One region of the Shewanella sp. SP1S1-7 genome, then DNA from elsewhere that is predicted to be linked to it. Evidence: predicted binding sites of a transcription regulator. Region 1 holds the regulator's gene; the other holds the start of a gene.
The links. Region 1 encodes sigma-54, which starts transcription at its own class of promoters, with help from an activator protein. Its sites were predicted from a motif close to GTTGGCACGNNNNTNGNNT; they were not measured.
Positions count from the first base shown of each region.

Region 2: the regulator sigma-54 is predicted to act here: its motif matches at 7,062-7,080, upstream of Q4Q49_RS03370 (P-II family nitrogen regulator).

Region 1 is NZ_JAUOEU010000010.1:124,746-139,796, reverse strand. It holds gene Q4Q49_RS10580 (EAL domain-containing protein) at 1-530, opposite strand, end outside; gene Q4Q49_RS10575 (phosphatase PAP2 family protein) at 755-1,513, shown strand; gene Q4Q49_RS10570 (DUF2799 domain-containing protein) at 1,569-2,117, opposite strand; gene Q4Q49_RS10565 (hypothetical protein) at 2,319-2,612, shown strand; gene Q4Q49_RS10560 (PA4780 family RIO1-like protein kinase) at 2,948-3,808, shown strand; gene Q4Q49_RS10555 (transposase) at 4,530-4,763, opposite strand; gene Q4Q49_RS10550 (OmpA family protein) at 5,436-6,125, shown strand; gene Q4Q49_RS10545 (molybdate ABC transporter substrate-binding protein) at 6,391-7,227, shown strand; gene mgtE (magnesium transporter) at 7,307-8,671, opposite strand; gene Q4Q49_RS10535 (HPr family phosphocarrier protein) at 9,012-9,287, opposite strand; gene rapZ (RNase adapter RapZ) at 9,274-10,128, opposite strand; gene ptsN (PTS IIA-like nitrogen regulatory protein PtsN) at 10,125-10,568, opposite strand; gene hpf (ribosome hibernation promoting factor) at 10,571-10,858, opposite strand; gene Q4Q49_RS10515 (RNA polymerase factor sigma-54) at 10,887-12,365, opposite strand; gene lptB (LPS export ABC transporter ATP-binding protein) at 12,473-13,204, opposite strand; gene lptA (lipopolysaccharide transport periplasmic protein LptA) at 13,201-13,755, opposite strand; gene lptC (LPS export ABC transporter periplasmic protein LptC) at 13,742-14,302, opposite strand; gene kdsC (3-deoxy-manno-octulosonate-8-phosphatase KdsC) at 14,299-14,850, opposite strand; gene Q4Q49_RS10490 (KpsF/GutQ family sugar-phosphate isomerase) at 14,850-15,051, opposite strand, start outside.
Region 2 is NZ_JAUOEU010000003.1:9,125-24,175, reverse strand. It holds gene Q4Q49_RS03400 (ABC transporter ATP-binding protein/permease) at 1-1,348, opposite strand, end outside; gene Q4Q49_RS03395 (hypothetical protein) at 1,832-2,008, shown strand; gene aroG (3-deoxy-7-phosphoheptulonate synthase AroG) at 2,112-3,167, opposite strand; gene Q4Q49_RS03385 (hypothetical protein) at 3,541-4,734, opposite strand; gene Q4Q49_RS03380 (hypothetical protein) at 4,862-5,200, opposite strand; gene Q4Q49_RS03375 (ammonium transporter) at 5,415-6,665, opposite strand; gene Q4Q49_RS03370 (P-II family nitrogen regulator) at 6,676-7,014, opposite strand; gene Q4Q49_RS03365 (hydrolase) at 7,358-7,900, shown strand; gene nrfA (ammonia-forming nitrite reductase cytochrome c552 subunit) at 8,049-9,452, opposite strand; gene narQ (nitrate/nitrite two-component system sensor histidine kinase NarQ) at 9,678-11,510, shown strand; gene Q4Q49_RS03350 (response regulator) at 11,503-12,132, shown strand; gene Q4Q49_RS03345 (YacL family protein) at 12,223-12,597, opposite strand; gene Q4Q49_RS03340 (zinc transporter ZntB) at 12,897-13,862, shown strand; gene Q4Q49_RS03335 (M14 family metallopeptidase) at 13,965-15,051, opposite strand, start outside.

The sequences.
Region 1 (15,051 bases):
AGTTTTGCCTGTTGATAGAGAGTGACTAGGTTGGCTTCGATACCATTTTGAAACCGAGCGAGTAAGCTGCGAAACGATTGGCTGTAATTATGCTCTTTGCTATCGAGCATGCAGATAGTGCCAAAGGCGCTGTTATCGGGCCAGCGTAAAGGTAAGCCACAGTAGGCAATCATGCCGAGTTTAATATCAGGATTTTTATCCCAGTCTTTATCTTTTAGGGCATTCGGAATGTGGAGTTCCTTGCCTTCTTTGATCACTGTTTCGCAGTAAAGTCCGTGGCCTAAACTGTCTTTATCATGTTTTTTATAGGGATTACCTTGGGTGCGGCTCGAGGTAAAGACCTCAATATCGGTTTGATGGACACGCATGATCAAAGCGGCGGGAGTGTCGACTAATTCAGAGAGCAAATCTAAGGTTTGTTGCCAGTTATCAACCATTTCTTGGGGAACAACGATTTTGTCTGTGTCGATAGCAATGTCGGCAAATAAACGATTTTTTTGAGACTGGTTAATGGCGAGGTTGTATGGCATGAATGCTCAGTCCTAGAGGCGCGATATTATTCATAAACTATAGTCTTTTTACTCATGATGTGAGTCTTTTCGATAAATTTCGTTACTGTAAAATCTCGGTTCTCTCTTAAATGCTGCGCTGTTAGATCTCTTAAGTGTTAGGTAAGAATTCAACGGTACTCTAACACTAAATGTTCTGATTTTTGGATTTATTAGTGAATAACTATCTGAAAGATAAAGTTATGATGACATTTATGGATTTTGCTAAGGGGCATTTAATTACGCCGCTTTTAGTGTTTGCAGTGATCATAGTGGGGCTTGAATGGACTCACGCTGATATGAAAGTCGCGACTTTGTTATTTCATTGGCAAGGGGGTATCGACTCTTGGCCATTGAGAGGATATTGGTTGACCGAAGATTTATTGCATGTCACTGGGCGTAATTTTGTCATCTTGCTGGCGGTGAGTGTCGTAGTCGGCATTGCCTTTAGTTTTCGAAGTGACAGGATAAAACCGTATCGCAAAGGTTTGATTTATCTATTTTGTAGCGTATTGGCGAGTGTGTTGCTGGTCCGAATTGGCAAAAGCATTACTCACATGACCTGCCCGTGGGATGTGATTGAGTTTGGCGGCCATATGATACATTCATCCTTGTTTTCTCGTTTACCTAAAAGTGCTGAGTTTGGTCAATGTTTCCCGGGTGGCCATGCCAGCGGCGGGTTTGCTTGGGTTGCCTTGTATTACGTGCTGCGTGAGTATCGCCCGCATTTAGCTAAGTTTGGATTAATCTTTGGTTTGAGTTTAGGCCTAGTATTTGGCATTGGCCAAGAGTTACGCGGCGCCCACTTCTTGAGTCATGATTTATGGAGTTTAGCCATAGCATGGACGTCCGCTAGCCTACTCTACTATGTGTTTTTTCTGCGCTCGCCTGCGTTTAGAAAGTCTAAATTGGTCGCTTTGGGTCAAATGTTCAAGGTTGCAAGTAGTGGAATACCGCAAAAATAACGAGCTGCGAAGCTAACGCCCTGAGTCCTTATTGGGTTCAGTGTTTTTTTATGGCTTAAAATCTAAATTCGAAGCGCATATCAGGTCTGCGTAGGCGAGATCTTTCATCTAACAGTTGGTTTTTTTCGTTGAGTAGGCTGTTTTTCTGTTTCAATAAGTCAGCCTTGTCGGTGAGATTATTGATCTTGCCATCAAGACTGCTTATTTCCCTCTCTATGGTATTTAAGCGATCGGCAATCTCAGTTAAACGTTTGTTGGTCAGGTATTGTTGATGGCCTTGGTTATAGCGCTCAACAAACTGGTTATTACTGCAAACCCCATAATAACTTTCTCCCGCTAAGCCTACGCGGTAGCCATTTTCTGGCACGCAGTAACTGGCTAACCCTTGCTGGTATCCTTGTTTCCACTGCGCGGTATCGACACTGAGATTAAATTCACGACAATCTTTTTGATATTGATTTAATTGCCCAGAACTTGTCCCACGGTTGCCATCGGCAAGCCCAAGGGCAAACCAATCACTATTGGCGCATTCTTCAATAGATAAGCTGCTGCATTGAGTCAGGGATAAGACTGAAAGTGCGAGGAAAATGCTGGGATAGTGCATGGATAAGTTCTCTATATGTTGTGGCGTTTAGGATAAAGGCTCTTATGGGGGAGATCTAGCTATATATACCGCCATTTATACGGTCATAGATGCGTTTTGTTGGGCAGAATCCATCACAGTTTAGCGGATGAATGCATGATAACCAGCTGATATTGTGTTAGTTTGTGGTTAACTCTTTAAATGTCTGCTTTGGTGCTCGCTATGATTTCACTCATTTCATCTGCGTATTCTGCTTCATTACCGGCAGTTAAGTCGTCTCATCAATCCCTTGATACCGCCGAGCCAAGCGGACTTAAATCCTTTACCTATGGTGCATTAGGGCTGGCGGCTCCTAAAGCTGAGGTCAGTTTTGATGGCAATGCAAGGAGTAAAATACCTGAGCCTAGTGCGGATGATGTAGATGACGTTAAGAGTTCAAACGACACTTATTACAGTGCAGGCCAAATATTGAAAGCGGTGGCGACCGTGGGCAGTGTGATTGCCTTGTTTGTTTGAGTTAAGTTCCTGCACCAATTTAGCTATGGGTATTATTTCAACTGGCTTGGATTGGCATATTTGCCGTGGAATATGGCTTATCGTTTTGAGTCTGGTTTTATTGGGGTGAGCATAAAAGAATATTCTTTTAGTTAAAGCGGTATTTTCAGTCTCTTTCTTTGCCAACGCGCTGAGTAAATCTGGTATTGTGTTTAACACGCAAGTGCATTAGTTTTTACTTAAAATTCGTTTAATAATCCTAAACTATATTCATCAAACTTCCGCTGGAGACCGCTTTTGTATGAAGATTTGCCCGCAGTATTCCATATCATGCCTAAGTAAGGTATAAGGGCGCTATGAAAACTCCGAAACGAATCCAACCCCTGGTTGATGAAGGACTGGTCGATGAGGTCATTAGCCAGTTAATGAGCGGTAAAGAAGCGACTGTGTACGTTGTACGCAGTGGTGATGATATCCGCTGTGCCAAAGTCTATAAAGAAGCGGACAAGCGCAGTTTTAAGCAAGCTGTGTTATATCAAGAAGGCCGAAAAGTCCGTAACAGTCGTCGTGCGCGCGCGATGGAAAAAGGGTCTAAATTTGGCCGCGATCAGCAGGAAGAAGCTTGGCAAAATGCTGAAGTTGAAGCACTTTACCGTTTAGCGAATGCGGGTGTGCGCGTGCCAACGCCCTATGGCTGTTTTGATGGCGTGTTGCTGATGGAGTTAGTGACGGATGCTGATGGACATGTGGCGCCGAGATTAAACGATGTCAGTATGTCGGCCGAAAAAGCCTTGAAGGATCATGCGTTGGTGATGACCTATGTCAAACGTATGCTCTGTGCGGGGTTAGTGCACGGTGACTTGTCTGAGTTTAACGTGTTAGTTGACAGTGAAGGGCCAGTGATTATCGACTTACCTCAAGCCGTTGATGCCGCTGCGAATAACCATGCCAAATGGATGTTAGCGCGTGATGTGAATAACATGACTCAATACTATGGTTTGTATGCTCCTGAGCTGTTAAAAACACAATACGCCAAAGAAATTTGGGCCTTGTTTGAAGCCGGTGAATTGAAGCCTGAAACGCCATTAACGGGTGAGTTTACCGAAGTGCTGGTCGAAGCCGATGTTAGTGCGGTCTTGGAAGAAATCCAAGCAGCCTTTGAAGAGGCACAAGAGCGTAAGCAGCGGATCCAAGAGGCAAACGAAGAAGACTATTAATCGTCAGTCGTTGTTTTTCACCCATAAAAAAGACGCTCAAAGTAGCGTCTTTTTTATGCTAAAAATTAAGTGAATTATTATTTTTATTGTTGATTTTATTATTGTTATTTAATTTTTTGCGTTAGCCAATCCTTGGCTTAATCCCCTATGGAAGCTGGGGCCATCCTTGTTGCTACAAACAAGCTAGCAATCATCGAACAGTGTAATAAAAGGACAAGAGCTGAGAGAGAAATATGTTCATGACTTGGGGGAGCACAATTCACATATTTAATCTTTGGGGAAGATAACTCCCTCAATCCTTGCCGAAACCTTGGTCACTCTTCAGTCAATCTATGTAATACCAATCACGGCCTTCCTTGGCGCACTACACTTATTGCAGTGCTGGATCATCATTGATCCTGTGAATAAAATGACAAGGCCAGAGAGAGAAATATGTTCATGACTTGGGGGAGCACAATTCACATATTTGATCTTGGGGGAGATAACTCCCTCCCCAGTCTTGCCGAAACTTTTGCATTGTCTCTGTTCGTTTTGTTTGTTGGTTTTAATACTCTTTCCCAATCTTCGCTGGGTTCATCAATTTGGACGACAAGGCCGGACTAAAAAGGGCGCTGTTATTATTGTTGTTAGCACATCTTTTACATCGTTAGCGTTATCAGCAGGGCGATATGCAATCTCGTCCGGCCTTGTCTATTCGGGCACGTTTAGCTTGTTGTACAGGCTAACCTATCGTGCGTAGCTCTTGATTGAGCTGTTTAATTTTTTTCTGTAGCTGGGCAATCTCACTCATTAATGCGCATTCTCTTTGCTGGGGTTGCAGATCGCTTTCTCGCACCCATTGGTAGACTGCCTTGGCAGATAAACCGTATTGGCGTGCAACATCCGACAGTAAGCGACCTTGTACTTTAACCTCGGTGATAACATGTAGCTTGAGACTATTTTCTGCGATTCCCATGAGCGTTCCCTCTTTTACTGCCTTCGAACCAAAATATGACCGTTTGCGTTGCCTTTTATTGATGATAGTGACGCTGTTCTAAATCCCACTGGCTCAGACCTAGATGGCGCAGACAAATCCATTCGTGGCGACATAGTGCGATAAAGTTCATGACCTTTTTCATACTTCCTCCTTCATGACCCTAAATACTCGAGCCCATTTTCTGTCTCGATAGGTCCATTTAATTTGGATTAATCCTGTTGAAGTCGACTCTAGTTTTCGGCGATGTTTACCGCGTCTGACTGTCTACTCACTTAGTAGTATGTAAAATTCGTGCCAATATTCTAATTTTTATTTTAACCTTTTAAATCATTGAATTGCGCCTTCGATTAAAACGGCGTTATTTTTTAGTGCTGCCAATAAAGGTGCAAGGTGCACTATTTCGGTGCCATAGACTTGATATTAAATTGGCTGGTACAAGCCATGATTGAAACCCGAAATCTGTATCTTTGCTGACTAAAATCTGGATTAGCATAATTGAAGATGGATAAAGGATTGTCTCCAGCGCAATTGCTTATATACTGCCTGCTTTGTGGCAATCCCTAGGTCATTCGTATTACCTAATGGACGTGATATTTCTTGCCCTTTTGAGCGGTATTCACAGTCATCAATCATATAAAGAGGTTATAAATGATGAAGTGTTTTCAGGCAGTGCAATCTAAACCATCCCTGTTAGCCATAGTGGTATTGACGACCGCGCTAGTTGCATCGGGTTGTACAACAATCAATCCCTATTCAAACGAAGAACAAACCGCTAAAGCGACCAGTGGCGCGTTGATTGGTGCCGTCGCGGGTGCCGCAATTGGGGTGGTATCTTCGAGCAAGAGCGACCGCGGTAAAGGTGCCTTAATTGGTGCTGCATCGGGCGCTGCAGTCGGTGGTGGTATTGGTTATTACATGGATGTGCAAGAGACCAAATTACGCCAACAATTAGCCTCAACGGGCGTAAGTGTGACCCGTAACGGCGATAACATCATTTTGAATATGCCTAATGAAGTGACCTTCGGCGTAGATCAAACCGAGTTAAGTGACGGTGCTAAACGCGTGCTGAATTCAGTGGCGGTTGTGGCCAAGGAATACAGCAAAACGCAGCTCAATATATTAGGTTATACCGACAGCAGTGGTTCAGACTCTTACAATTTACGTCTGTCACAGGTCCGGGCTAGCGAAGTGGGTAATTACTTGATGAATAAAGGTGTTGCCTCTGCCCGTGTAAAATCAAAAGGTATGGGTGAAGCGAGTCCTATTGCATCAAATGCCAATGCAAATGGCCGAGCACAAAACCGCCGCGTTGAGATCGTACTAATACCAACAGGTAAATAGTCTGGTCTAAGCGCAAAGTTCTCGCTGAAAAAGTCGCCTGGGGCGACTTTTTTGTTTTCAGTGGTGGGCTAATTGAGTGATTAGCTTGCCGTGCTTCAATTAGACAATTTGTCCTTTATGAAGCGCACCTTGAGTGACCTGCACCACAAACATATCACTGCTAATGACCTTGGGATGACTTCAGCTTGATCCCTTTATCGATCTCACGTTCTGTATGGGAATAAGTCACAAGAATGACTTTTAGTGCCTAAAGGAGAATATGACTATGATAAGCAAAAATGTGTTAGTAGCCTTGAGTTTAAGTCCTGTCATCATGGTGACTGCTGTACAAGGAGTGCCGATGAAAGCCGAAGTGACCACAGGAGTCGCGCCGATAGAACTGCGCGCCGCAGGCAGTTTAAAGGCTGCGATGAGTGATATTATTGCTGCTTATCAAGCACAGTCGCAAATGAGTGTTGTAGCGCAATATGCGCCCTCAGGTTTATTGTTAAAACGTATTCAAGAGGGCGAGAAAGTCGATATCTTTGCCTCGGCGAATATGAAACATCCACAGGCATTAGTGGATTCGGGTCAGGGCGAAGCGGTGCAAATGTTTGCCCGTAATCAACTCTGCGCTGTTGCTCAAGACACAGTTCAGGTGACGAGTTCGACGTTACTCGATACCTTGTTAGATCCTAAGATTAAAGTCGGCACCTCAACCCCGAAAGCCGATCCCGCGGGTGATTATGCCTGGGCCGTTTTTGCTAAGGCCGAAGCGGTAAAACCCAATGCGAAAGCCGCGTTAGAGACCAAGGCATTACAACTGACGGGCGGCCCTGAGAGCGTTAAACCGCCTAAAGATCGCAACCCCTATGGCTGGGTGATGGAAAACAAGCAAGCGGATATCTTTTTAACCTATTGCACTAATGCTGTGCTGGCTAAAAAAGAAGTGCCGAGTTTACAAATCATCGATTTACCGCAGGAACTTGCCGTGGGTGCCGACTATGGTTTACTGGTTTTACAAGGCGCTAATACTGCCGCTAAGCCGTTAGCTGAGTTTATTCTATCGACAAAAGGTCAAGCGATTCTGAGCAGTTATGGTTTTCAACCTCCGGTAAAATAGCCTTTTTTAGTTTTCCTGCGGGATAAAAAACGGCACCTTTGAGGTGCCGTTTTTGTTATTAGCTCAAACTGTTAAAGCGTTAGTTCATCAGGTAGAGCGTCGCTAATCCGAGGAAGGCGAACAGGCCAACCACGTCAGTGACTGTGGTTAACACCATACCGCCAGCGAGGGCAGGATCGATTTTAAGTCTTTTTAAAATCAATGGAATACTCGCACCAGCAAGCCCAGCTACTGTCATGTTGATCAGCATGGCGCTACCAATTAATCCCGCCAGTGCCATATCATCCTTCCATAGCCACACGGCGACAAAGACTAAAATCGACCACATCAAACCATTGAGAAAACCAATCGATAGCTCTTTACCGATAAGCCAGCGAGCGTTGCTTTGGCCGATATGGCCTAAAGCAATACCGCGGATCACGAGCGCTAAGGTCTGATTACCGGCAACACCGCCCATGCTAGGGACAATCGTCATTAGGATGGCGATAGTGGCAAATTGCTCAATAGTGCCTTCAAACATATTGCTGACCGACGAGGCGAGCAGGGCGGCGAATAAGTTAATCGTGAGCCAGAGCGAGCGACGTAGGGTACTTTTTAGTACAGGACCAAAGGTATCTTCATCTCCGTCCATCCCCGCCATACCCATCATGGAATGTTCAGCATCTTCGCGGATAACATCGACTACGTCATCGATTGTGATACGCCCGAGCAGCTTACCATCACTGTCGACGACAGGTGCCGATACCCAGTCATTGCGTTCGAATTTCTGCGCGACTTCGCTGTCGGACATGCTCACAGGAATACTTTGAATATTGGGATCCATGATATTGCGAATTGTGGTGCTTGGCGCGCAAGTCAGCAGATCTGCCAGCCTAACACCGCCAAGGACTTTGTCCTGTTTGTCGACCACATATAAGGTATCTGTGGTGTCGGGTAGGTTGCCCCTTTGCCGAAGATAGCGCAGCACCACATCGATATTCACATCGGGTCTTAAGGTGACTGTATCTGTGTTCATCAAGCTGCCGGCGGTCTCATCTGGATAAGATAGGGCTTGTTCTACCCTCAAGCGATTTTGCTCCGTCATCGACTGCAACACCTGTTTGTAAACGGCGTCGGGTAGGCTACGCAGAATATAGGCGAGATCGTCGGTGTCCATGCTTGCTGTCGCTTTCGCGACTCGCTCAGGGCTCATGCTGCGGATCAGCGGGTCTTTGAGTTCTTCACTCAACTCATCGAGTATGTCGCCTATTTGTTCCTGATCGATGAGCTGCCACAATACTTGTCTGGCACTTGGCGGTGAGGATTCTAAGATCAGCGCGATATCGGAGGCGGCCATTTTTTGCAGCATGTTACGCACGTGCACAAACATGCCACTGCTAAGCGCTTGGTTTAACTGGTCTAGACTATGTCCGGTGTGATCGTTTTCTGAATTATCTACGGGCATTTGTCCTCCATAGTTGTCCGCCACTGTGCGGCAAATTAGTTCGAGAGTGCGCTGCTTGGCGCAGGGCTGAGACTTAGCGGTGACTTCGCGATAACTATGCTTCAGTCACAGATAGAGCGCTCTGGCATAGGTCATGCGTTTTACGCATAGATTAAGGCGGCTAAGACTAAGGTGAGTCAGCGGTAATGCTCGCTAGTGTAATCGCCTATGGTTCGTGTCGTCGAGCGACAAATGTGTCGCCAAGCTTTTGAAACGAGATGTGAACTGCACAAATACGCAGTGCTAAGTGTGATGTGTACTAATCTGAGTGCCTGTGTGGAACACTGAGTATGAAATGAAACTAACAGGCTTCGTCAAACTTAGCGTCGATTAAGGCACAAATGGCATCGAGTGCGGGCTCAGCATCTGGGCCTTCGGCGATAAGTTTAATGGTTTTACCCATGCCAGTCTCAAGCATCAATAAGCCGAGCACGCTGGCGGCGGATGCCTGTTTATCGCCTTGTATTAAGGTGATGGTCGCATCAAACTCGGATGCCAGTACCACCAACTTAGTGGCGGCACGGGCATGTAATCCCAGTTTGTTACAGATGGTGATCTGACGTTCAAGCTTTGGCATTATTCAGCTCTCGATGGCGGGCATAAACTTTATGTTTACCGTTACTAAAGCGTTTAGCCAATTGCTCTGCGACGTAAACCGATCTGTGTTGCCCACCCGTGCAGCCAATCGCCACAGTTAAATAACTGCGATTGTTGCGCTCGAGATGTGGCAGCCAAGTTTCCAGTAAATTTTCGATTTGCCAGATGAACTTATTCACGAGTGGTTGACGATTTAAGAACTCAGCCACGGGCTCATCTAAGCCTGTCAATGGACGCAGCGCCAGTTCCCAGTGTGGGTTAGGCAGGAAGCGCACATCGAACATAAAGTCGGCTTCGGTTGGCATACCGTGCTTAAAGCCAAAGGACTCGAAGTTGATCACTAACTCTTTATCGACGCTGCCGAGCAGAATTTGTCTGACTTGGTCGCTTAAATCATAGATATTCAGGTTCGACGTATCTATGTAATGATCGACCAGTTTTGACATAGGCTCGAGCAGCTTCCCTTCCAGTTTTATCGCTTCTTGCAAAGAGACTTGGCTCTTCGACAAAGGGTGCAAACGGCGGGTCTCGCTGTAACGCTTGAGCAGAATTTTATCGCTGGAATTGAGGAAGAAGCTGGTTAACTCAGTATCAGGAGGCAGGCTCGCCAGTTGCTTCACTAAGACCTTGTCCTGCTCAGGCATGTTACGCACGTCGACACTGATGGCGACGAGATCGTTACTGCCTTTGAGTTGCTCAAGCAAAGTGCCGATTAAGGGCAAGGGAAGGTTATCGACACAATAATAGCCGAGATCTTCGAGTACCCTTAGGGCGACAGATTTGCCTGAGCCTGAGCGGCCCGACACTATGACCAGTTTCATCCAGTGATTACCTGATAGAGTTCCGTTTCATCATGCGTCTTGCGTAATTGCTTTAATATTTGCTTGTCGCTCAGCTTTTCGGCCATGCAAGACAAGGTACTTAAGTGCTGCTGACATTGGTCTGCAGGCACCAGTAGTGCAAATAAAATATCAACAGGTTGCTTATCGATAGCATCGAATGCTATCGGCTCTTCACACTTAATGAGTATGGCAATGGGCTGATCTATATCGGCTAGTCGACCATGTGGAATGGCGATGCCGTTACCTATACCTGTGCTCCCCATCTTTTCGCGCGCCACTAGGCTTTCGAATATCTCTTGAGATGAGAGGGTCGGGTACTGGGCAGCGACTAAGTCGCTGATGAGTTCCAGTACCTTTTTCTTGCTGCCCGGAGTGGCGCAGGTAGTGCACTCCGGCCGCAGTATGGTACAAAGTTCCATTATTAGTGTTTTGTTAACTTCTCTTTGTGTTTAATAACCTGACGATCAAGCTTGTCAATCAGGGCGTCTATAGCGGCATACATGTCAGCATGCTCTGAAGTAGCAAAAACTTCACCACCGATAAGATTTATTCTCGCTTCGGCAATCTGTTGCATTTTCTCGACATTGAGCACAACGTGCACATTATTGATCTGTTCGAAATGGCGTTCAAGTTTTGAAAACTTTTCTTCTACATATGCGCGTAACGATTCGGTAATTTCGACATGGTGTCCACTCAGGTTTATTTGCATAGAAACGTCCTCCGATATCCACTGTAGGTTATAAACTTTTACGCTGATTAGAAGGCGGAATGAGCATAGCCTCTCGGTACTTCGCAATGGTTCTGCGGGCTACGTTGATCCCTTGTTCTGCCAGAAGCTGTGCCATCTTACTGTCGCTTAATGGTTTTTTCTGGTTTTCCGCTGCAACCAGTTTCTTAATGAAGGCTCTGATTGCTGTGGATGAGCACTCCCCACCATCGTCAGTTCCGACGTGGCTAGAGAAGAAGTATTTTAGTTCAAAAAGTCCCTTAGGGGTATGCATGTATTTCTGTGTCGTCACCCTTGAGATGGTCGACTCATGCATTTCTACCGCTTCGGCAATATCGTTCAGCACCATAGGTTTCATGGCTTCTTCACCGTATTCAAAGAAACCTTGCTGATATTGGACGATACAGTTCGCCACCTTCAACAGGGTATCATTACGGCTCTCTAAACTCTTGATAAACCATTTAGCCTCTTGCAGATGACCACGAATAAATTGGCTATCGGCTTGGCTTTTAGTGCTGCGCGCCATCGAGGCATAATGTTGGTTTACATTGATTTTTGGCATGCAGTCAGGATTCAGCTCAACCACCCAGCGGCCATTTTTCTTCGACACTGACACATCTGGGATGACGTATTCGTCATCGTTGGGCGTAATCAATAAACCTGGGCGAGGATTGAGGGTTTGGATAAGCGCTATGCCGTCTCTTAACTCATCCTCTTTTAATTTAGTCTTACGCATCAACAATCTAAAATCGCGGGCTGCGATCAGATCTAAATGATCTTTGATCAGCATGCGGGCGTTTTCTAGGTTGGGCGTGTCAGCGGCGAAATGCGACAGTTGGATCAACAGGCACTCGCTTAAATCGCGGGCGGCAACACCAATGGGATCAAAATGTTGAATGCGCTTTAGTACGGCTTCGACTTCGTCGAGCTCAACCTCAGAATTGCCCATGGCTTCGAGGATTTCGTCAGTGCTTTGGGTGAGATAGCCTTGATCGTCGATGGCATCAATAATGGCGGTGGCAATGGCTAAATCGGTTTCAGAAAACGGTGTGAGGTTTTTTTGCCATTCTAAGTGTTCATACAAGCCTTCACTGGTCTCACCTTGGAAGGGCATATCGTCTTCACGACTGCCGCCGGGGCCAGAATTGGGAGAGGCGGTGAACACTTCATCCCAGGTGGTGTCCATGGGGAGTTCGTCGGGCATGGATTCTTTGGTTAAGGACTCTGCCGTGTCTATGGTGGAGCTGTCTTTTTCTGGCGGTAGGGTGCTAGATTCACTGAAATCCGTATCGGATAGCGTTTGGTTTACAGGGTCTTTAGTGGCGTCGAATTGATCCTCTTCCAGCTCGAGAAGGGGATTAGAATCTAAGGCTTGCTGGATCTCTTGCTGCAGTTCTAATGACGACAGTTGCAACAGACGGATGGCCTGTTGTAATTGTGGCGTCATGGTTAACTGTTGACCCAGTTTGAGCTGGAGTGACGCTTTCATGTTACCGCTGATCCCTACGTTATTATTGTTGGATGAGGTCGCTTGTTATCATCTTGAGTGGAGTCCAATGGTGGCATAAATTGCCTGCATTGGCTCCGCTTGATTAACTATAGCCTGAATTGTTCACCTAAGTACACAGCCCTAACTTGCTGATTGTCTAAGATCTCTGCGGGTGTTCCTTCGGCAATCAAGTTTCCGTGACTCACGATATAGGCATGTTCACACACATCTAATGTCTCACGGACATTGTGGTCTGTGATCAACACGCCAAGGCCACGACTTTTGAGCTGTTCGATAATCTTTTTAATGTCGATAACCGAAATCGGATCGACACCAGCAAAGGGTTCATCGAGCAAAATGAACTTAGGATTTGCTGCTAACGCCCGTGCAATTTCGACACGGCGACGTTCGCCCCCCGACAATGACATGCCTTGGCTGTCACGGATGTGGGTGATGTGGAATTCTTCGAGCAGATGCTCGAGTTGTTCTTCCCTTTGCTCTTTCTTCAATTCTTTGCGCGTTTGCAGTACGGCCATGATGTTGTCATGGACGGTCAGCTTACGGAAGATACTGGCTTCCTGCGGCAAGTAACCTATGCCTTTGCGGGCGCGCAGGTGCATAGGATCTGCGGTTAAATCATCATCGTCGATAAAGATGTGGCCTTTATCGCTTTTAACCAGACCGACGACCATGTAAAAGGTGGTAGTTTTACCCGCGCCGTTCGGGCCGAGTAGGCCAACGACTTGACCGGTTTTGACCGTCAGACTGACGTCTTTAACCACTTGGCGACTCTTATAACTCTTTGCCAGATTTTGTGCTCTTAGGGTGATTTGGGTCATTTAGAGTCCTGCTTTTTCACAGGTCTATCCGCTGGCGCGTCTGGTTTGGCATCATCTTGATAGCTTTCAGGCTGAATAATAGTGATCACGCGATCGTCACCATTACCAGTGCTTTCTGCAATCAATTTTTGCTGGATGATGTTATAGCGGATCACATTACCCGTCACTTGGCTACCTGCTTGATCTAACGAAGCTTGGCCTTTCAGTGTCAGGGTACGGCTTGCCATATCGTAACGAATTTCTTTCGCGCTCGCCGAGGCTGGACGGCCATCGTCTAACACTTGGCTGTAAGTTGCTGGGTTACCAGTGGCCACTAAAATTTTGCTATTTTCACCTTCGGCAGAAAATGCACGCAGTTCATTTGCTTGGATTTTTATCGAGCCTTGGGTAACTTCCACCGGACCAAAGAAGATGATCTGGTTGTTCTTGATATCTGCCGTTTGGCTCACTGCTTTGATTTTAACTTCCTGCTTTAGGTCGTCGACTTTAGCAAAGGCGCTCATGCTCATTATTAGCATTAGGCTGGCAAGTAATACGTTATTTTGCTTCATATGTTCCTACTACCTGACTGGTCAATTTCACTTCTTGCGCGTTGAGGTCGGCATAAAGGCCTTGGCCTTGAATATTAAAATCTTTCCCTGTGACGTAAATGGTACGTTCAGAGGTCATTATCATAGTATTGAGATCGAGTTCCAGATAACTGGTGGACAAGGTCTGGATCGGTTCTTCTGCGCTAATGGCATCAATAATAACATTGTTTTCTAGTACAACCTTGCCCGTTTCCTTGTTTAGCTTGCCCTGATCTGCACTGAGTTGCCATTGTGCTTTACCTTGGTCTGGATAAACAAGATAAACAGGTTGAGTAAAGTAAGTTTGATTCGTTGAATCATAATGTTCCATGTGTTTCGCCGTCACACGGCTATTGACTAGCCCTTGTTCATTGAACTCAACACTGCGCAGATCTTCAATGATGAAATCTGGGGTATTCTGATCTTTAACTCTATTATCGGTATCACCGCTGTGTTTGTTCTGCACTTGCCAATAAAGCACTAATGCAGTTCCAAAAAAAGCAATAATCGCGAGTGTCACACGACTCATATACTCATTCCATGGGCCGAAGTGAATTTATTTTGACTGAGTAACAATAGATCTGTGAGTTCACGCAGGGCACCGTGGCCACCATTGAGCGTGGTCACAAAGTGGGCGTGCTGACGCACATAGGGATGACCATCGGCAACGCTGACAGCTAAACCGACGACATTCATCACTGGCAGATCGACAATATCATCACCGATATACGCCACTTCTTCTGGGGTAACGCCATAGAGTGCGAGCAATGCTTCATAGGGCTCGAACTTATTGTCTACGCCTTGGTAAATATGGGCAACCCCAAGGGCTGTCATACGGTTTTCAACGATTTTGGATTGACGTCCAGTGATAACCGCAAGATTAAAACCGCTGGTGAGTATCGAGCGCACGCCATAGCCATCGCGAGTGTGGAAGGCTTTTAGCTCTTCGCCGCTATTGCTTAGGTAAATACGACCGTCGGAAAACACCCCGTCGACGTCACAGATCAACAGTTTAATCTTTTGCGCGCGTTGCCACACATCATCACTGATTGGGCCGTAAAATCCTTGCTGTGGCATTAAATGACTCCTGCTTTAACCATGTCTAGCATGTTAAGAGCGCCGATTGGATGGCGGTCTTTATCGATAACAATTAATCCGTTGATGTTTTTTGAGTCCATCACTTGCAGCGCTTGGGCGGCCAACACACCGTCGGTGATGGTCACGCAGTTACGGGTCATCACATCGGCGATGGGCGTTGTACGCAGATTTACTTCGGCA
Region 2 (15,051 bases), on a different contig from region 1:
CATAACGTATGTTCTCAACTAATGAATCGTTAAACAGCACTGTATCTTGCGGCACGATAGCTATGGCCCGTCGCAACGCATCTTGCGTAAGATGACGGATATCTTGTCCATCGATTTTAATCGCGCCTTGGTCCACATCGTAAAATCGAAACAGCAATTTAATCAGTGTCGATTTACCTGCGCCGCTATCGCCCACTACAGCAACCTTTTTACCGGCAGCGACCTTAAAACTCACGTCCCGCAGAATTTGCCGCTCGTCGTAGCTGAAATTCACATTTTCAAATACCAGCTCACCCTTAGTAGGCTGAAAATCGAGCGCTTGGGGTGAGTCGACTATCATGGGATGTTTATCGAGCAGGCTAAACATACGCTCAATATTGGCTAAGGCGCCGCGAATTTCGCGATACACGAAACCTAAAAAGTTAAGGGGTAAAAAGAGCTGCATCATAAACGCATTAATCAACACAAAATCACCTAAGGTCATATCGCCATAGGTGACTCGGTAAGCCGCCAGCGCCATCATAGCTGTCATCGCCAGAGCGATAATCACAGCTTGTCCGCCATTAAGCGCAAACAAAGATAAGCGGTTTTTACGTTTAGCGACTTCCCACTGTTCAAGCGCTTGGTCATAGCGCTGCGACTCATACTTTTCATTATTAAAATACTTTACCGTTTCATAGTTCAGCAAGCTGTCGATGGCGCGGGTATTCGATAACGAGTCAGCCTTGGCCGCATCACGAACATACTCAGTACGCCATTCGGTCGCGACCACAGAAAAAATAATATAAGCCAGCACAGCAACAAAAGTGATTGCCGCAAACGCAATGCCGTAGTTATAGAAGAAAATGCCAATCACCATGACAATTTCGAGCAAGGTCGGCACTATGTTGAACACCATAAACCGCATGAGGAAACTCACGCCACTGGTGCCGCGCTCAATATCACGGGATAGACCGCCAGTTTTGCGCTCTAGATGAAAATCGAGATCAAGTCGGTGTAAATGGTCGAATACCGCTAAGCCTAAACGGCGGATCGCCCGCTCAGTCACCCGACCAAACAAGGTATCGCGGATCTCCCCCGTAATCGCCGTCAGTAAACGAATCGCACCATAGGCCAACACTAATCCCACGGGCACACTGAGGGCTTGCGCGGTTTTATCGGCATCTAAGGTGTCGACCAAATGCTTCAGAATAAAAGGCAAAGCCACGCTGGTCAGCTTAGCGATGATGAGGCATGACATCGCCAGCGCAATACGGCCTTTGTATTCCAATAAGTAAGGCCAAAGCAGCTTCATGACGTGCCAGTTTAATTTATCAACTGGACCTTCAAAATATAACGTTGGGCGCATAGGAGATAACCTTGAATGAGTTATGTCAATTGTAACAGTACAAACCAGACATAAGCTAAACGAAACGAGCAAAGCTTGAATAAAATCAATCAGATTTTCCTGACAGACAAATAGACTTATTCACGACACAATCCGTTGCTATTCTGATCTTGTCAAAAGCTAAAACGTCATACTTACGCATTACACTGGCACATTCACAAGAAATGAATTTATACTGATTTCTGTGCTGACATAAATACCCATAGCTTGCATTTGACTTGACCTTTGCGCCGTATAACAGAAGACAAGTTTGCTGTGGGGGAAGGCTTAGCTCAACCTTACTGCTGTTGATTATTTTTGCAGTTTTGCCCAAAATGCCATGGAGGCGGTTATACAAATCGATAGAATTTGTTAACCTCTACGCGCTAGATTTTGCGATTCATACGCCCAAGCTCTAGCGAGAACATTAAGACAAACAAATTAAATAAGATCAAAGGAAGCTTTATGTTGGATTCCGCTAAAGTTCAATACCCGCCATTACCACTGATCCAAACTTGGGTGTGGATGATGATCGAATCAGGCAATCCAGAGATACAAGATAAAGGTAGAGACAACCTTATTGCCGCCTTTGGTAGCTTAGCCAAAGCAAATGAATACATTGTTGAAATAAGCAATAAATAGATAAAACAAAGGCGCCGGGATAGCGCCTTTGTTTTTACTTTACCCGCAATCGTTAACGACTAACTCAGGTATCGTTGCGGTTTATGTTCGCACGAGCAGACAATTAAACCTGACGGCGTTCGATAATACTCTGATTCAGAATGGCCAACAGGCTCTCGGTATCATCCCAACCGATACACGCATCGGTAATACTCTGGCCATAACACAGCTCTTGGCCTTCAATTAAATCCTGACGACCTTCCACTAAATGGCTTTCGACCATAACGCCAAAAATAGCAGTATTCCCCGTCGCCACTTGACCTGCCACATCTTCAGCCACCACTAACTGACGTTGATACTCTTTACTGCTATTGGCGTGGCTAAAGTCGATCATGATGTTGTCGGCAAGCTTTGCTTTTAACAATTGCTGACTAATCTCAGTGACATGCGGCGCACTGTAATTAGGCTCGCGGCCGCCACGTAAAATAATGTGGCAATCAGGATTCCCTTTGGTCGAAACGATCGCCGAATGGCCTAACTTAGTCACAGATAAAAAATGGTGCGGTGCATTGGCAGCACCTATCGCATCGATAGCGACTTTAATGGTGCCATCGGTCCCATTTTTAAAACCGACCGGACAAGAAAGACCCGAGGCTAGCTCTCTGTGCACTTGTGACTCAGTTGTTCGGGCGCCAATGGCTCCCCAGCACATTAAATCTGCCATATATTGCGGGGTGATCATGTCAAGAAACTCACCCGCGGTTGGCATACCGCTGTCGTTCAAGTCCACTAACAACTTACGCGCAGTACGTAAACCATCATTGAGTTTAAAGCTGTTATCCATGTAAGGATCGTTAATCAGCCCCTTCCAACCTACTGTGGTTCTTGGCTTTTCAAAATACACTCGCATCACGATTTCGAGTTGATCTTTATACTGCTCACGCAGCGTAACCAGACGCTGACCATATTCCAACGCCGCTTTGGGATCGTGGATAGAACAAGGTCCAATTACCACTAACAGGCGATCATCAGACTTAGCCAGAATATTGTGGATACTATTTCGCGCATTAAACACAGTCGCAGAGGCTTTTTCGGAAGCAGGAAATCGTTCTAGAATCGCGATAGGAGGAAGTAACTCTTTTACTTCTTTAATGCGAACGTCATCATTTTGGTAATACATAATTTTACTGCTCCAACTCTGGTGTTTTAGGCTATTTCTATCGCTGCGATAAGGGATCTCAACTGCAATACTGAGTTCAATTTATCGAGTCTCAAGCGCCAATGCAACCAAGTTGTCTCCATTTAAAAAAATCAAATATAACTTATTGTTTTAATATATTTTAAAAAAATCAAAATTCAAATATGCCAGCTAACTCACAGCCTTAATGAACAAAATCGAATATGGCGGATAAAAAGCAAGCGGGGAATGATTGCGGCAAGTACGAGTGAGCTATCCATGCCTGTCAGCTAAGATATTAACGACTAAACGCTTGAATGAGTGCAATTGATCCAGCTCTCTATGCAAGAGAACTGGATGCTAGAGCAGGCCAATACTAATGGTGCATCATGACTTGTAACTTGTTTTGATAGCGATGACGCTCTGAATCATCACGGCTCAAAGCCAGCGCTTTTTCCATATTCAGTTTGGCACGCTTTTCATCCCCCAGCGCCCAATAGGTTTTTGATAAACCGAAGAAGAATTCATGCCGATAATCAGCTTTGGCCAACGCCCTTTGATACCATGCTAAAGCCTCGTCGTATTGATGTTCATCGAAGGCTTGCTGCGCCATATCATAGTAATAATAAGGATTACGTATCCTTGCTAATTCAAGCACTTTATTGATTTCAGCCCATTCATCAAGCCGGCCCTGATCCCCTAAAATCAAAGCTAAGTTATAAAGCGTGGTTAAATTTTTCGCCTCAAACTTAAGCGCATAGCGATACACTTGTTCGGCTCGTTTCTCATCCCCTTTATGCCGATAAATAATGGCGAGCGTATTGAGTGAGGGGACAAACTGGCCGACATTTAAACCCGCTTTGATGAGGGCATAGGCCCTATCTAAATCGCCATTCACTAAAGACTCTGCCGCCATGTTATTGTAAAACATGCTGATCAAGGTTTGCTTATTCACTCGGGTCTTACCATACCCTCTTAGGGCGCGCTCGGGCATGAAGTCCACTAAGATTGCTGCGGATGACACATAGACTGAATGTAAATTCTCGGGCGGAAGTAAGCGTAAGTTCACATGACCATTGATTAAATAGAAATCCCCTTGCTTGTCCCATATGGGTTCAATAGCGATATCTTGATACTCAGCGCCCACATTCAATATATCCGCCAGCGCAGAAGTCATGACCACTAAGGACATGCAATTCCCTGCCCTTTGGGCGTAGGTTTCACGGGCAATTTGGGTCAGGTTATCTTGGTAGCGAAAATCAATTTTAGCGCTATTGGTTTGGCTGGCATTGATATAACTGGCTAACCATTCGTTGGCTAACATGGCGTTATTATGGGAAAAAGTATATTTGTCATAGCTACGCTTTACATCTGTTACCACCTCAGGCGGCAGATAAAAAATATCCGCAACGGAAGGAATATCGGCGACAGGGGTAAACAGTGAATCGGCAAGTAGCGACTCAAGATCAGACGGATCAGGCGCGATGGTCGTCGAGCTACAGGCAACCAACTGACTGAGTACAGTGCCCATGATGGCACTCAGGTATACGGCTCGGAATAGTTTTGACATATGTCCTCCCACACCATTAGCTCCTATTTGAGCTTATTACAAATGGCGAAAAAGACGACATAAAATGGTTACAAAAAATGACAATCGCTATCGTTAAAAAATAACTATAAGTGATTTAACACGTTAGTTACTGCGAAGGTTGAACAACCTCTATGTATAGCTCACGCTGCTGGTAATGGTATGGCCGATAGTTATGCTCCCCACAGGTAAAATAGCGATAGGGCTTCATCACAGTAATACAACCTAAGGGTAAAGCCTGCAGAATTTGGATCTGCTGTTGACGACGAAGCGACTCCTGCCACTCAAAATCCTTGAGCACTTGATCGCGCACAGCAAAGGCATCAACTGGCTCACTCGATCGATTAACGATGACTTCTCCTGCTAAGGCAGAGACTGATATCAAGCCAGCAATGACGATAAGACTGAGTCGCGTAAATTGACCGACTGCTGTGGCATTTAAGCTCATAGTTCACTCCTTTATTCGTGCAGTAAATGGTGCAGGTAAATAATGCTGCAAGGAAGCAGTAATGCGCGGCAACCGACTTATGCCTTCCCCATTAAACTACTTGAGCTTCAACCATTGCGATGATCCATAAAAAAAGCAGAGCCTAAGCTCTGCTTTACTATCCCTCGTTCCACACTAGGCATCAAGTTGAATCACAATTAATTCGCCAGTTTACTTAACCAGCATTTTTAACCGTAACAAACTCTGGGTAAGCATCGATACCACAATCAGACGCATCCATACCATTGTATTCTTCTTCCTCAGTCACACGGATCCCCATGGTTTTCTTAATCGCATACCAAACCACAAAGGATGAACAGAATACCCAAGTAAAGATGAAGGCTGCACCGGTCAACTGCCCAGTAATGGTCGCATCAGCGTTGGATAATGGCACACACATTAACCCAAGGAAACCCGCCACGCCGTGTACTGAAATCGCGCCCACTGGATCATCGATCTTAATGCGATCTAAGCCCACAATAGAGAACACCACTAAACCACCAGCAACCACACCAATCACGCCCGCCATTAACAGTGAAGGTGATAGCGGATCTGCCGTAATCGCCACTAAACCCGCCAGAATACCGTTGAGTATCATGGTTAAATCCGCTTTACCCCAAATCATCTTACATACGATAAGCGCAGAGATAGCACCAAATGCAGCCGCAGTATTAGTATTAACGAACACTTTTGCCACTGAGCTCGCATTCGCCGCATCCGACACCATTAATTGCGAGCCACCGTTGAAGCCAAACCAGCCCATCCACAGAATAAACATACCTAAGGTTGCCATTGGCAAGTTAGATCCTGGGATAGGATTCACTTGACCGTTAGGGCCATATTTTCCCTTACGTGCACCGAGCAATAATACCCCCGCAATCGCTGCAGTCGCACCAGTCATGTGCACAATACCGCTACCCGCAAAGTCCACAAAGCCCAGTTTTGCGATAAAACCTTGGCCCCAAGTCCAATACCCTTCCACTGGATAGATAACCGCAGTCATTACCACAGAGAAGAACAGGAAAGCCCATAACTTCATCCGTTCCGCCACGGCGCCAGAGACAATTGACATCGCAGTTGCCACAAACACCACTTGGAAGAAGAAGTCAGATTCTAATGCATGGCTCGCATCCGATGATTGAGAACCGATTAAGGTACCAATCGATGGCAACCAGCCTCCTTCAGTGTTATCGACATACATAATGTTGTAGCCAACCAATAGGTACATCACACAGGCAATCGCGTACAACACCACGTTCTTAGTTAAAATTTCAGTGGTGTTTTTAGAGCGAACTAAGCCCGCTTCTAACATGGCAAATCCCGCTGCCATCCACATTACCAAAGCACCTGAGATCAAAAAGTAAAAGGTATCGAGTGCAAAGCGTAGTTCAGTGACTGTGCCACCTAGTTTTGTTAATTCTTCCATTATCAGCCCCTTATAGCGCTTCTGTATCGAGTTCACCCGTACGGATACGGATAGCATGTTCTAAGTCGACGACGAAGATCTTACCGTCGCCAATTTTCCCCGTATGAGCCGCAGTGGTGATGGCCTCAATTAACATGTCAAGATTTTCAGCCTTAGTGGCAATTTCTAGTTTTACTTTTGGCAAAAAATCCACCTGATACTCGGCGCCACGATACAACTCTGTGTGCCCTTTTTGACGGCCAAAACCTTTAACTTCGGTCACCGTCATGCCTTCAATACCTATTCCGGCGATAGCTTCACGGACATCATCCAACTTAAACGGCTTGATGATAGCGCTGACTAGTTTCATCCTGACCTCCAAAAAAACGCGATTGTTATTAACTTGTATCAAAGGTAATTCAATCATTAGGCCAAAACTTTAACTCGCTGATTAATATAGGATTTAAATAAATTAAATTATTTTTAAAGGTTAAAAATGCACCATAATCGAGCACAAACAAGTGCAACGCACTCTTTTAGTGAGCAGCTTAAGTGCAGTCGCTATTCGACCTTAGGCCTATTGGTAACAAGGTTAAATTGAGGTTTACTGGAAAAGCGTAAATCGAGATGAAATCTGAGCATCACAGTACAAGCTCTTAAACAAAAGCGAAGATCATCACTAAGACAATCATCAAGCGCAGAAGGAAGGCCCGATGTTAAAACCTGAAGAATGTGTTCTCGTTATCGTCGATGTGCAGGGAAAACTTGCACAAATCATGGATAACAGTGACAAGCTGCACCAACAACTACAGACCTTAATTCAAGGTGCACAATTATTTGAAATACCCATACTCTGGTTAGAACAGCTACCCGATAAGCTCGGAGCAACCAGTCCTGAGCTTCAAACCTTGCTAGAGAAAAGCGGCTCCCCCATTGCCAAGCAACATTTTAGCGGTTGGCACTGTGAAGAGTTTGCGCAGGCACTCACTAAGACAAATCGTAAACACGTCATACTGGCGGGCATTGAAACCCATGTGTGTGTTTATCAAACCTGTTGTGACCTTATAGGACAGCAATATTCGGTGCATCTCGTCGCAGATGGCGTCTCATCACGCAGTGCCGATAATAAACAACTGGGTATTCAGATGATGACGGCCAGAGGCGCCTTATTAACTAACGTGGAATCGCTATTATTTGAATTACAACATCAAGCCCAAGGCGAGCGCTTTAGGGCATTATTAAAACTGATCAAATAGCAATTCATTCCTTGGCTCTAATGAAGTAAACAGCCCTTGGTTCAGGCATGACGTTGACATTCACTCCCATAAAAAAGCCCTCGCTGAGTCAGCGAGGGCTTTTGCTTACATGAGGGGTTAGCTCAGGTTAAAAACGATTTGTTAAACACTATTTATAAGTGGCTTCGCGTTTTTTCGCTTCTTCATCCCACTTAGGTAACATGTCCTTCTTAAATGCTTCTTTCTCAGCATTCATTTTTTCCATGTCCATACCTAAAGCGGCTTGTGCCTTAGCTTTAGTCGAAATATCAGGGATAGCGACAGGATCTGTGATGCCTTTTTTCGCCAACAGTTGCGCTAATTTAACCCGCGCATCAGCCGCTTTATCTACTGCGGTACCTAAAATACGTAAGACTTCTTCAGGAGCGTGAGCAGCAGCGCCGTGTGAAGCAATCGCATAGTCCCAACGCCATTGTGAATGACGAATATCGGTTTGAATAGGCTTCATTTCCGCTTCAGTTGCACCCGCTTTCCAAGCGGCTGCGGCTTCAAAGTGCGCTTTCACCAGTTGTGCTTCGGCGCGGCCTTTAAGCTCTTTTACTTTCGCTTTACGTTCGTTGGTCAAGCCGACTAAGAACTCTTTACTTTGGCTGTGGCACGTCGCGCAGGTTTCTTCAAAACGATCAAATGGGTTACCCACTTTATGATCTGTGTACTTACGGCCTTTGTCGTTAGTCACTTTTGGCATGTGACAATCAACACAGCTCACATCGTTCTTACCATGAACACCGAGTTTCCAAGTTTCATAACCAGGGTGCTGCGCTTTTAACATAGGGGTTTTAGACAGCGCATGCGTCCAGTCGGAGAACTCAATACCGTCGTAATAGGTTTCCATTTGCTCAACGGTTGTGCCCATATCCCAAGGGAATTTAACGAAACCTTTTCTGCCTTCTTTTTTCTCGAAATAGTATTCAACGTGACACTGACCACAGACCATTGATTGCTTGTCTTTTTTAGACGCTTTGGCAAAAGGTGTGCCTAATGCTTCCATACCACGTTCAGCAAAGGGGCGAGAGATACGCAGTTTTGGCGTGCCTTTTTCATGGCAGTCACCGCAGCCTATGGTGTTCACCACTTCTGGGCCGCCTTTTGCCCATTTGCCTTTGAAGTAACCATCTTCGCCTTGTTCTTCAATCAAACGCGGCACATCTGGGCTCTTACAACTCCAACAAGCCATAGGCATTGGGCCATCTTCCGCGTTGGTAGGTGCGCCAGTACGCAGAGTGTTACGCACATCCGTAATGGCATACATGTGGCCACGTGGTGCGTTGTAATCTTTCGCAAAACCATAACCTGCCCACAGCACGACTAAGCTCGGGTCCGAGGCTAACACATCGGTATTCTCAGTGCTTTTATCTGTGTCATGCCAGCTAGCGTATTGATTAGCAAATTTGTCTTTATAAACTTCGTTGCGAGGCTCAGTTTTATCACTCGCCATTGCGCCCGCCGCCATGAAGCTGGCGGCAACCAGTGCACTTAGTGCAAAGGACTTACCTGTCATCTTCTTCATCATCTCATCTCCGTGTTGCATTATTGTTGTAAATCACGACATCTCCATGGTCAAACTTAGTGAGTTAATCCCGCTAAACATATACCTCTTAGGGGGTATCTAGGTCGAAGTTTGCGCTAGATCAAAATGTAAAGGTGTTGTTGTTCACACTTCTATACTTTTGTTAATGTATTACATTATTTTCTAATGTAAAAACCACTGCAAAGTGCCATAACAGCGGCCATTAAAATGAATAGCGGATTAATGAAACGAGGCAGTCTAACCTCAAAAATCTTAGGATTAATGTTAGTACTCATTCTGCTTTCTAGCAGTTTATCAACCTTTGCTATCATCAATTTGTCTTACAGCTTGGGCGACGCTAAGGCGATTAACGCCTCGGGTTCTTTGCGGATGCAAAGCTATCGATTGATGTTTTACGCCAACTCTGGCAGTGATGCTGCGCTCGATAAAATAATCGAATTCGAAAACACCCTCTATTCCGATACCTTAAAGCCTTCAGATAGTTGGTTTAGTCCACGTAAGATTGCCGATCAATATCAGCTCGTGATCGATAAATGGCTGGTGATGAAATACTACATAGAGCAGGAAAACTCCCGCGACTATGTGGCGTCACTTAAGGACTTTGTCGACACCATAGATTTACTGGTATTGGAGATGGAGCACCACGCCGCCTTTAAACTCAGGCTCCTCGCCGCCAGCCAAATATTAGGCTTAAGCGTCATGCTCATTATCGCCTTTGTGGCGGTGCGTTTTACTAAGAAGAAAGTGGTAATCCCACTGCAAAAGCTTATGGAATCGGCGAATACTATTTCTAAAGGCAATTTTGAAATCGAAATGCCCGAAACCGAATATATCGAACTTACAGCGCTCACCCATGCCCTGCAAAAAACCGCCAAGGAACTCGCCATGCTTTATGGCGATTTAGAGTCGCAGGTGGCAGAGAAAACCTTAGCACTCACTCGGGCCAACAATGAGCTGGCATTTTTATACGATAACCTACTGACATTAAACGCAAATAAGCTCGATTACAAAGCGCTCAAAGCGGCACTAAATCAGTTAAAAGGCTATGAGTCACTCGACTACCTTAGGCTCATTATCCAGTATCCAGAGCAAGAACTTGAAGTGATTGAGGCCGATGGCGGCTGGCCAGATATGACTCAAGAGAGTACCCGTTTCCCACTGCAATTTGAGCAGGCTAATTTAGGCTATTTAGAGTTAATTGCCGACCAAACACCGAATATCGCGCTATTTAATAATTTCGCGATTATGTTGACCCGCTCAATCGTAATCCATAATGCCACGGAGCAAAGACAACAACTGGCGCTAATGGAGGAACGCGGCGTGATCGCGCGGGAGCTACACGACTCTTTAGGGCAAGTGCTGTCCTTCCTCAAAATCCAAATTAGCTTATTACGCAAAAACTTAGATTGCAGTTGCCGCAGCCCGATCGTTGAGGCGCAATTAACCGAAATCAACGAAGGCGTGAGCACAGCCTATGTGCAACTCAGGGAATTGCTGTCTACCTTTAGACTCACAATTAAAGAACCTGATCTAAAAAGTGCCCTAGAGGCTATGCTCGAGCAGCTCAGAGCCAAGACGAATATCAAGATCACCTTAAACTATAAACTTGCACCACAATGGTTAGAGGCAAAGCAGCATATTCACATACTGCAGATCACGCGAGAAGCGACTCTAAACGCCATCAAACACGCCGAGGCCAGCCTCATCAATATCCATTGCTATAAAGATGATAAAGGCATGGTCAATATTGATGTTTGTGATAACGGCATAGGTATTGGACACTTAAAAGAACGAGATCAACACTTTGGCATAGGGATTATGCATGAGCGAGCCAGCAAACTTTCAGGTAAAGTCGTATTTAGCAATAATGAAATAAGCCGATTTAACGCAGCGACCACCACGATTGAGCAAGGATGCAATAAACAAGACGATGCACTCAAGCCTAACCATTCATTCGACCTTGCACAGCAAAGCAAAGGTTCAAGTGGCACTCGAGTAACACTTATTTTCCCCTCTCAACAGGAGCCTTCAAATGGGTAAACCTTATTCCGTACTTGTGGTCGATGACCATCCCCTGTTACGCAAAGGCATCTGCCAGCTCATTGCCTCAGATCCTGATTTCAGCCTTTTTGGTGAAGCTGGTGGCGGTTTAGACGCATTAACCGCCGTCGCCACCGATGAACCCGACATTATTTTGCTCGATCTGAATATGAAAGGCATGACAGGCCTAGATACCCTCAATGCCATGCGCCAAGAGGGCGTCACCTCGCGCATAGTGATACTCACAGTTTCCGATGCCAAACAGGATGTGATCCGTTTATTACGCGCAGGAGCCGACGGCTATTTACTCAAAGATACTGAGCCCGATTTACTGCTCGAAAAACTCAAAAATGCCATGCTTGGCCACAGAGTTATCAGCGATGAAGTGGAGGAATACCTCTACGAGCTAAAAGATGCGACCGATGAGCAAGAATGGATTTCGAGCTTGACGCCAAGGGAGCTACAAATTCTTGAGCAACTGGCGGAAGGCTTAAGTAATCGGATGATTTCAGAGCATTTACACATTAGTGAAGGCACAGTCAAAGTGCATGTGAAAAACCTACTGCGTAAAGCTAATGCCAAGTCGAGAACCGAAATGGCGGTACGCTACCTTAATCAGTAATCCCTGAGTTTAGCGAGGTATCGCGCAAACAATAAAGGCAATCCCATGATTGCCTTTATGTTTTTAATCGAACTGGACTTAAATGGATAATTACAGACCTTTCTCGACAAACTGCTGCCAACTCAGTAGCGCCTGCTCAAAGTCCTCTAAGCCACAATAGGCCTCAGACTCAGCATCATAGAGTGACATAGCCTCTTCTAACTCATACTCTTGCTCAAAACCTAACGAATTCGCAAACACCCGCGCCTGTTCACGCTCTAACTCTAAGGTAAAATCATTACCAACGAGGCGCCATGCACCGCGTTTATCGGTTTGAATGTCTTTAATCATGCCCAACACTTGCTGAATTTTGGCTAAGTCTGGCCCTAATTCTTCTGTAAACCACTGCCCCAGCACTTCATGATCCATGCTAAAGCTGGCCAGAAAAGTGCCGGTTAAACTGTTACGCCGAAATTCGTATTCCATTTTATTGTCTCTTTGCTCTAAGCCTACTAATGCTAATTTTAACCTATCCTTGGCGAAGTTGCTCGCCTCCCGCAGCACAGCTGATTTAATACCAATCGTACAAAATATCTGTTCATTCAGCGGGAGTTCAACGCGCTTTAGGCAAGGCGAAGGCTTGAAGGCATAATGGTGCTCTGTCGAAAGCCTTAAACGCAGTATAAAGCGCGTTGCCACGCCGTTAAGCACGAGTACTCACTTCATTTTCGCGGCAAAATCAGTTAGCTTGTTTGTATGATTTTGAAAGTTATATGGAATGCGATATGCACGAAGGATTTATCTACAGTTTAGTGCTAAGCGGCGCCCAAGCGGGTTCCACCTTAAGCTTAGAACAGATCGAAAAATGGGATCCGCAGGATGGTCTACTCTGGTTGCACCTTCGCTATCGCAATAAAAAGGCGCGCCACTGGATACTCAATAGCGGCCTGCCGAAGGTCGAGAGTGATGCCCTACTCGCCCAAGATACTCGCCCCCGCGCCGTTATCGCCGGCGAAGGCATATTGCTCGCGTTACGCGGCGTCAACCTCAACCCTAATTCAGCTCCCGAAGACATGGTGGCCGTGCGTATTTATGCCGATAAACAGCGGATCATATCCACCTGCGATCGCGAGTTACAGTCGGTCAAAGATGTCGCCGAGCTGATCCTTGAGGGAAATGGGCCTGCAACTACGGGCGACTTTATCGTCGCTGTCTGCGAGCGACTCACTAACCGTAAAGTCGAGTTCATCGATAAGTTAGAAGAACAACTCTCTGATTTAGAAGAGCTCGTCGTCTCAGGCAATGTTAAAGATTTACGCACCGATATCGCCGAACTGCGCCGCCAAACCGTCGCCATTCGCCGCTATTTAGCGCCCCAGCGTGAAGCCTTTTCAAAAATGATTTCCGAGCAAGTTAGTCTGTTTAACGATTCAGAGCGACTTAAACTCAGGGAAACAAACGATAAGCTTATCCGCACCATTGAAGATCTTGATGCCCTGCGCGATAGGGCGAATGTGACTCAGGAAGAATTACTCAGCCAACAATCGGAACAGCTCAATAAGCGCTTATATTTCTTATCTTTAGTGTCGGCCATCTTCTTACCATTGGGGTTTTTAACGGGCTTACTCGGGGTCAATATTGGCGGCATACCGGGCGCCGACAACACTTGGGCCTTCGCCACCTTCTGCGGCATATTAATCTCACTCGTCGCCCTACAAATGGCGCTGTTTTATCGATTTAAGTGGTTATAGCCACCTTAAAAACAACAACGCCAATCGATTAGGATTGGCGTTGTTTTCGTTCATTCTTATAAGCTGAATGTTATGAGCTAATGCTTATGCTCTAATCGGCGATTATGTCGTCGGCAACTCAAACACATGAGTCATGACTTTATAAAGCTCTGTCCCTTGGTGCACAGACGCCGAAGCAAAATGCAAAATCGGCACGCAGTCCTGCGGCAAACTGACCGTCTTCAGCTCATCTGCCGTACCGTATAAATCCATACGCAGTAAATTAACTAAGGGCTGTCCCGCAGTCAGTGGCTCACCCACAGGCGCGAGGTATTCCACTAACCCTGAACTTGGCGCGTGATACTTTTTATAGTCCTTAAGGTAACAACCAAAGCGCTGCATTTTAGCGGGCGCAACGGTTTCAGCGATCACGCCGCGGTGGCTTAAATACGCCAAAATCCCTTGGGCATCAACCAACGCATCCTCAAGACAGACGCGCTCTTGGCTCGCCAACTCCAAGGTTAACGCTGACACAGCAACGGCTAAATCTCGCCCCTGCGCTTTTGCAAAATCACTTAATTGCCACCAAGGACAAAACGCCGCCTCATCCATGGCACCACCAAAGGTGTTGGGGATAACAAGCGTATAAGGGATCGACAAAAACTGCGCGGCAGCTAAGTCATATTCAGGACAATACAAATGCTTACAGGATTTAGGACCCGTATGTAGATCGAGCACTATATCCGCGCCGTGGGCCATAATCTGCAGATTAACCGCAAGCCTATGGCCAGTAGTAATGCCCCATTCGTGACGCAACTTTTGCTGACAAGCTTCAACCAAAGTACTGCGATAAGCTTGGATCAGCTCGCTATCACTGAGCTTGGCATGTTCGCTATACCAAGTCGGCAAATCGATAGCATGATTCAAATACTCACGATTCCAGTTCGACCCCGTAATAGGGTCAAATCGGCCGAGGGTAAACTCACCACTTTTTTGGTTGATCCCAAGGGGATTGGCAAGCGGCACTAAGGTGATTTCACCGCGGATGTCACAGAGTTCAAGCTGCTTCATCAACTGATAAATCACCGCATTACCTTGCACTTCAGCGCCGTGGACATTGGCCTGAATATACACTTTGGGGCCAGTCGCCTTATCGTCGCTCGGCTTAAAATGGTAAATAGGCAAGGTGAGGGCTTGCCCTGCGGCAAGC